Regions from separate parts of the Streptomyces sp. NBC_00878 genome, predicted to be linked through region 1. Evidence: riboswitches for the same ligand, from Rfam matches in the RefSeq annotation. Region 1 holds a riboswitch; the other holds the start of a gene.
What was found. Region 1 has a riboswitch for glycine ahead of gcvP (aminomethyl-transferring glycine dehydrogenase). Riboswitches for the same ligand answer to the same signal wherever they lie in the genome.
Positions count from the first base shown of each region.

Region 1 (3,402 bases):
GTGAGGTAACCCTGCGCCTGCTCGGAGGGCGCGAAGGGGTGCAACTGGCCGAACTCGGGCCAGGTGACCGGCTCCATCTCGGTCGTCGCGTTGAGCTTCATCGTGCAGGAGCCCAGCGGGATCATGCCGCGGTCGAGCGCGTAGTCACGGTCGGCGAGCCGGCGCAGGTAGCGCAGCATCGCCGTCTCGGAACGGTACTGGTGGAAGACCGGGTGCGTGAGGTAGTCGTCGGTGCGCAGCAGCGCGGCCGGCAACGTGTCCTCGGTCGCCTCGTCCAAGGCCGCCACATCACCCTCGACGCCGAACGCGGCCCAGACGGCGCCCAGTTGGGCCCGCGTGGTGGTCTCGTCGCAGGCGAGCGAGAGGTGGTCGGCGTCGACGAGGCGGAGGTTGACCCCGCCCTGGCGCGCGGCCGCGAGCGTCTCGGCCGCCTTGCCCGGCACTCGCACGGTGAGCGTGTCGAAGTACGCCTCGTGGACGACCTCGACCCCGCCCGCCTTCAGACCCGCGGCGAGGATCGTGGCGTACCGGTGGGTACGCCACGCGATGGACTTGAGCCCCTTGGGTCCGTGATAAACGGCGTACATCCCGGCCATCACGGCGAGCAGCACCTGAGCCGTACAGATGTTGCTCGTCGCCTTCTCACGGCGGATGTGCTGCTCCCGCGTCTGCAGGGCCAGCCGGTACGCCTTGTTGCCGTCGGCGTCGACCGAGACACCGACGAGCCGGCCGGGCAGGCTCCGCGCGAACGTCTCCCGCACGGCCATGTAACCGGCGTGCGGCCCGCCGAAGCCCATCGGCACACCGAAGCGCTGGGTCGTACCGACCGCGATGTCGGCGCCGAGCTCACCGGGCGAGGTGAGCAGCGTCAGCGCGAGCAGATCGGCGGCGACGGTGACGACCGCGCCCAGCTCGTGCGCCCGCTCGACGACGGGCCCGAGGTCCCGTACGGCACCGGAGGCGCCCGGGTACTGGAGGAGCACGCCGTTGATCTCGCGCTCGGCGAGCTCGGCCGGAATGCCGTCGCTCAGGTCGGCGACGACGACCTCGACGCCGGTCGGCTCGGCGCGGGTCTCGATCACGGCGACGGTCTGCGGCAGGGCGTCCGCGTCGACGAGGAACAGGCCCTTCTTGTTCTTGCCCATGCGCCGCGACAGCGCCATGGCCTCGGCGGCGGCCGTGCCCTCGTCGAGCAGCGAGGCCCCGGAGGTCGGCAGCCCGGTCAGCTCGGCGACCACGGTCTGGAAGTTCAGCAGCGCCTCCAGCCGGCCCTGCGAGATCTCGGGCTGGTAGGGCGTGTAAGCGGTGTACCAGGCCGGATTCTCCATGACATTGCGCAGGATGACGGGCGGCGTGAACGTCCCGTAGTACCCGAGCCCGATCATGGAATCCAGCACCTGGTTGCGGTCCGCGAGGGAGCGCAGCTCGGCCAGTACCTCGGCCTCGGTGCGGGCGCCCGGCAGTCCGAGCGTGTCGGCGTTCTTGATCACATCCGGGACCGCGGTGGCCGTCAGCTCGTCGAGCGAGCCGTACCCCACGTGCGCGAGCATCTTGGCGCGGGCCTCGGTGTCGGGCCCGATGTGGCGCTGCTCGAAGGGGATTCCCTGTTCGAGCTCGGAGAGCGGAATACGTTGGGCGGTCATGTGCGGAGGCCTCCTGGTCTGACGACCTACGAGGGGCACCACGGCACTGGTGCCCGAACGGCCTCCCCCTCTGTCATCTCAACCTGAGAGCTTCACCGGACCGCCCCGAAGGCGCTCCGGCTTTCACCGTCGGTGAGAGCGGAACCCGTCAAAAACTCGAACACCGCTCTGCTTTCCAGAGTGACCTCGTCCATGCGGTACGTGAGCCTGAGAGATTCCGGGGAGGATTTGCTCCTTCGGCGCCTCCGATGAAGCCTGGAGGACTCTCCCGCACGGGGTCAGCAGCCGTTGCCCAGGGTACCAGCGGGGTTCCCTCGAGTGGCCGCCCTCCTCAAAGTGCTCTTTCGTAGTGCTTACGGATGAGTTGCGAGCAGCTGGAGGGCCCCGTGCAGACCGACATCGATCCGCGCAACCTGATAGGCCGCAAGGCGTTCGACCGCAACGGCACCAGAATAGGCACGGTCGACGAGGTCTACCTCGACGACGCGACCGGCATACCGGAGTGGGCGGCGATACGCACCGGCCTGTTCAGCAGGGACGCGTTCGTCCCCCTGGAGCCCAGCGAGCTGGTCGACGGGGCCCTGCGCGTCCCCTTCGAACGCGCCCTGATCAAGGACGCCCCCGACTTCGGAGTGGGCCGCCACCTCTCCCCCGAACAGGAACTCCAGCTCTACCACCACTACGGCCTGGACGTGGCACCCCCACCCCCGTTCCCGGACCACGATTTCGGCCACCTGGCAGGCAAGGACGACACCCCATAGGGGCCATCTTTTAGGGGCGCGGGGAACTGCGCGATCAGCCACAACGCACCCGCACGCACAAACGCGCGTCAGCCACCCCCGTCCTTCAGGGGCGCGGGGAACTGCGCGACCAGCCGCAGTCGGCCCGCACGCACAATCGCACCCCCACTCACCCCTCCCCGCCCGCCGCAGGCGCCCCCGCATCGCCAGATCTTCGCTCCACCAACGGCAACGGCTCCGCAGCCTCCAACAAAGGATCATCGCTGCGAAACGTCCGCACACGCCCAGGCTCAGAGACGGGCGTCTCGAACCGCACAGTCACCCGCCCCACCCCACTCCCCTGCACCCACCCGTGCCCGAACTCGGCATGCCGCACATCGTGCCCCGCATACCACCGCCGCTCCGCAGGAGCCACCGCCTCCTCAACCGCTTCCCCGGCCTCTTCCTTCTCCGCATTCCCGAGCTCCTCGCCGGAGACGGAGGCGGACGCGGCGGCAGCGGCCCGCGCCTGAGCGAAAAGATCCTCCTGCGTGTAATCGGCAAGCCCCGAAACCCCCACCCCCAGCAGCCGTACGCCACCCGTGGTGTCCACGGACTCCAGCAACCGCGCGGCAGCCTCCCGCACCACCGCGGGGTCGTCCGTGGGCCCTCTCAGCGTCTCGGAGCGGGTCAGCGTGGAGAAGTCGTACCGCCGGACCTTCAGCACGATGGTCCGCCCCGACAGATGCGCGTCCCGCAACCGCCCCACACACCGGTCGGCCAGCCGCTGCACTTCCATCCGCACCCGCACCCGGTCATGGATGTCCACGTCGTACGTGTCCTCGACGGACACCGACTTCGTGTCCCGCTCGGCCACCACGGGCCGCACATCGTGCGCCAGCGCCATGGCGTACAGCGCGACCCCGTGGGCCTTCCCCAGCAGCCGTACGAGCTCGTCCTCGCCCGCCTCGGCGATCTCCCCGACCGTGGTGATCCCGGCCCGCCGCAGATGGTCCCCCGTGGCGGGCCCCACGCCCGGC
Region 1 is NZ_JAPEOK010000001.1:9,254,297-9,257,698, reverse strand. Features, by position in the region: gene gcvP (aminomethyl-transferring glycine dehydrogenase) at 1-1,643, opposite strand, end outside; glycine riboswitch at 1,829-1,924, opposite strand; gene OHA11_RS40170 (PRC-barrel domain-containing protein) at 2,030-2,404, shown strand; gene OHA11_RS40165 (DNA polymerase IV) at 2,553-3,402, opposite strand, start outside.

Region 2 (3,402 bases), 6.1 Mb from region 1:
CCGGAGAAGTTGAGCCGCATCCCGTGGGTCAGGTGGCCGCCGTGGGCCAGGTCGAGGCCGAGGATGGTGTCGCCGGGCTGGGCCAGCGCGAACAGCGCGGCCTGGTTGGCGGAGGCGCCCGAGTGCGGCTGCACGTTGGCGTACTCGGCGCCGAACAGCTCCTTGACCCGGTCGATCGCGATCTGCTCGGCGACGTCGACGTGCTCGCAGCCGCCGTAGTAGCGGCGGCCCGGGTAGCCCTCGGCGTACTTGTTGGTGAGGACCGATCCCTGCGCCTCCATGACCGCGACCGGGGCGAAGTTCTCCGAGGCGATCATTTCGAGGGTGGACTGCTGGCGGTCCAGCTCGGCGTCGACGGCGGCGGCGACGTCCGGGTCGAGCTCGTGGAGGGACTGGTTCAGAAGCGACATCGGTCAAGAGTCCTTAGCTGCCGGAGAATTCGGTGTACTCGTCCGCGGAGAGCAGGTCCTTCGGCTCGTCCGCGACACGCACCTTGAACAGCCAGCCACCCTCGAAGGGGGCCGTGTTCACCAGCGCGGGATCGTCCACGACATCCTGGTTGATCTCGGTGATCTCACCGCTGACCGGCGAGTACAGGTCGCTCACCGACTTGGTCGACTCCAGCTCGCCGCAGGTCTCGCCCGCGGTCACCGCGGCACCCACCTCCGGGAGCTGGACATACACGACATCGCCGAGCGCGTTGGCCGCGTGCTCAGTGATACCGACCGTCGAGACGCCGTCCTCGGCGCCCGACAGCCACTCGTGCTCCTTGCTGTAGCGCAGCTGCTGGGGATTGCTCATGGCCTGAATTCTCCTGTACGCGGGGGAGTGCTGACGCGGGGACTGGGGGTGGACCGGGCGGATGTGCCCGGACTCACTTTCATGGTCACTTCATGGTCGATTCATGACGCTCGCGGACCAGGGTGCACGGTCCGGCGCTCGCGAACCGGAGTTCACGCTCCGGCCCTCGCGGACCAGGGTCTACTTCTGGCGCTTGTAGAACGGCAGCGCCACGACCTCGTACGGCTCGTGGCTGCCCCGGATGTCCACGCCGACACCGGCCGTGCCGGGGGCGGAGTGCGCGGCGTCGACGTACGCCATCGCGATCGGCTTGCCGAGGGTCGGCGAGGGCGCGCCGGAGGTGACCTCGCCGACGACCTTGCCGTCGGCGACGACCGGGTAACCGGCGCGCGGTACGCGGCGGCCCTCGGCGATCAGGCCGACCAGGACGCGCGGGGGCTCGGACTCGGCACGGGCGGCGGCCGCGGACAGCGCCTCGCGCCCCACGAAGTCGCCCTCTTTCTCGAACTTCACGACCCGGCCGAGCCCCGCGTCGAACGGCGTGAGCGAGGTGCTCAGCTCATGCCCGTACAGCGGCATGCCTGCCTCCAGGCGCAAGGTGTCCCGGCAGGAGAGGCCGCAGGGCACCAGGCCCGCCGTGGCGCCCGCGTCGGTCAGCGCCCGCCACAGCTTCTCGGCGTCGGCCGGGGCCACGAACAGCTCGAAGCCGTCCTCGCCGGTGTAGCCGGTGCGCGCGATCAGGGCCGGGACGCCCGCGACCGTGCCGGGCAGGCCCGCGTAGTACTTCAGGCCGTCCAGGTCGGCGTCGGTGACGGACTTCAGGATGCCGGGGGACTCCGGTCCCTGTACGGCGAGCAGCGCGTAGGCGTCGCGGTCGTCGCGGACCTCGGCGTCGAAGCCGACGGCCCGCTCGACGAGCGCGTCCAGGACGGTCTGGGCGTTGGAGGCGTTGGCGACGACCAGGTACGTGGTGTCCGCGAGCCGGTAGACGATCAGGTCGTCGAGGATGCCGCCGTCGGCCCGGCAGATCATGGTGTAGCGGGCCCGGCCGGTCTTGACGCCCCCGATGTTGCCGACGAGCGAGAAGTCGAGCAGGGCGGCGGCCTGGGGCCCGGTCACGGTGATCTCACCCATGTGGGAGAGGTCGAAGAGGCCGGCCCTGGTGCGTACGGCGAGGTGCTCGTCGCGCTCGGAGGCGTACCGCAGGGGCATGTCCCAGCCGGCGAAGTCGGTCATCGTCGCGCCGAGCGAGCGATGGAGGGCATCGAGCGCGGTATGGCGCGGTTCAACAGGGGCGTTACTGCTCACGGTGGGGCTCCCAAGGCATGACGGCGAGGTCGTTCCTCCCCATCTGTCATCGGAACCTGAGAGGTTCGCCATGACCACCGGTCAACGGGATGGTCAGTGACTTGCACCGTGGGTGGAGCCGACGCCCTGGCTGAAAAAGGAGACGGCCCGCTTTTCAGATGTGCCTCGCCCACGCGGTAATGGGGGCCTGAGAGATTCAAGGGAGGGACTTGCTCCTTCGGCGCCCGGATCACGTACGCAGACGTGTCCGGAACTCTCCCGCGTGGATTCAAGCGGCCGGTATGCAGTTGGCGGGCACATCATTGCACGCATCGGAGCGGCGCGGCAGGGGCCCCTTCGCGAGGGGGCGGCACACGGCTTCCCGGCATGGCCGCACAGCGTCCACACAAGGTTCACAGGTGTCCACAGCGATCTGTGACGGGGCTGTGGCATGACAAGAACAGAAATGAGGGGTCCAGCGGATTACCTTCTCTTTACACTCGACGGGGATGGGTCTCCCGACCCCATGGGGAGGACGATCAGGGTGAACAGGACCACGGCATACGCCACGAGCGCGGCCATCGCGCTGCCCAAGCAGCCCACTGCCCCGGCCGGGGAGGCGTGCGGCCCGCTTCCGGCGCCCGTCGTCCGCGATCTGCGGGAGCGCGCGGGACACAGCCCGCACGGCCTGCGCTTCGGCGCGGCCGACGTGGTCGTGGTCACGGGCCTGCCAGGCAGCGGCAAGTCGACGCTGATGCGCCGGGCCGTGGCGGGCCGCCGCATCGACTCCCAGGACACCCGCGACCGCTGGGACGGCCGGCTGGCCCGCTTCCTGCCGTACGGGATCTACCGGCCCCTGGTCCGTGCCGCGCACTACGCGGGCCTGCGCAGGGCCCTGCGGTCCGGCGAGGGAGTCGTGGTGCACGACTGCGGGACGCAGGCCTGGGTGCGCAGCTGGCTGGCCCGGGACGCCAGGCGCCGCGGCGGCACACTGCACCTGCTGCTGCTCGACGTGGACCCCGGCACGGCCCTGGACGGCCAGCGTGAGCGGGGGCGCGGAGTGTCGAGGTACGCGTTCGCACGGCACCGCGGCGCGTTCCGCCGGCTGCTGCGCTCGGTGGAGAAGGGCGACCTCCCGGACGGCTGCGATTCGGCGGTCCTCATCGACCGGGCAGCGGCGGACGTGCTGCGGCGGGTCGACTTCGGCGACTGAGGTCCCGGTGACCGGATGGATTTCTGCGGGTGACGGCGCGTACGCGTAATCTCGTCATCCGCAGAAAGCGGTTCGAGCAGGCGGTAGCGAGATGGACTTCC
Region 2 is NZ_JAPEOK010000001.1:3,174,194-3,177,595, reverse strand. Features, by position in the region: gene glyA (serine hydroxymethyltransferase) at 1-410, opposite strand, end outside; gene gcvH (glycine cleavage system protein GcvH) at 424-801, opposite strand; gene gcvT (glycine cleavage system aminomethyltransferase GcvT) at 982-2,109, opposite strand; glycine riboswitch at 2,274-2,380, opposite strand; gene OHA11_RS13035 (AAA family ATPase) at 2,633-3,301, shown strand; gene OHA11_RS13030 (enhanced serine sensitivity protein SseB) at 3,393-3,402, shown strand, end outside.
Region 2: linked by a shared signal. The riboswitch ahead of gcvT (glycine cleavage system aminomethyltransferase GcvT) and the one ahead of gcvP (aminomethyl-transferring glycine dehydrogenase) in region 1 are both predicted to bind glycine.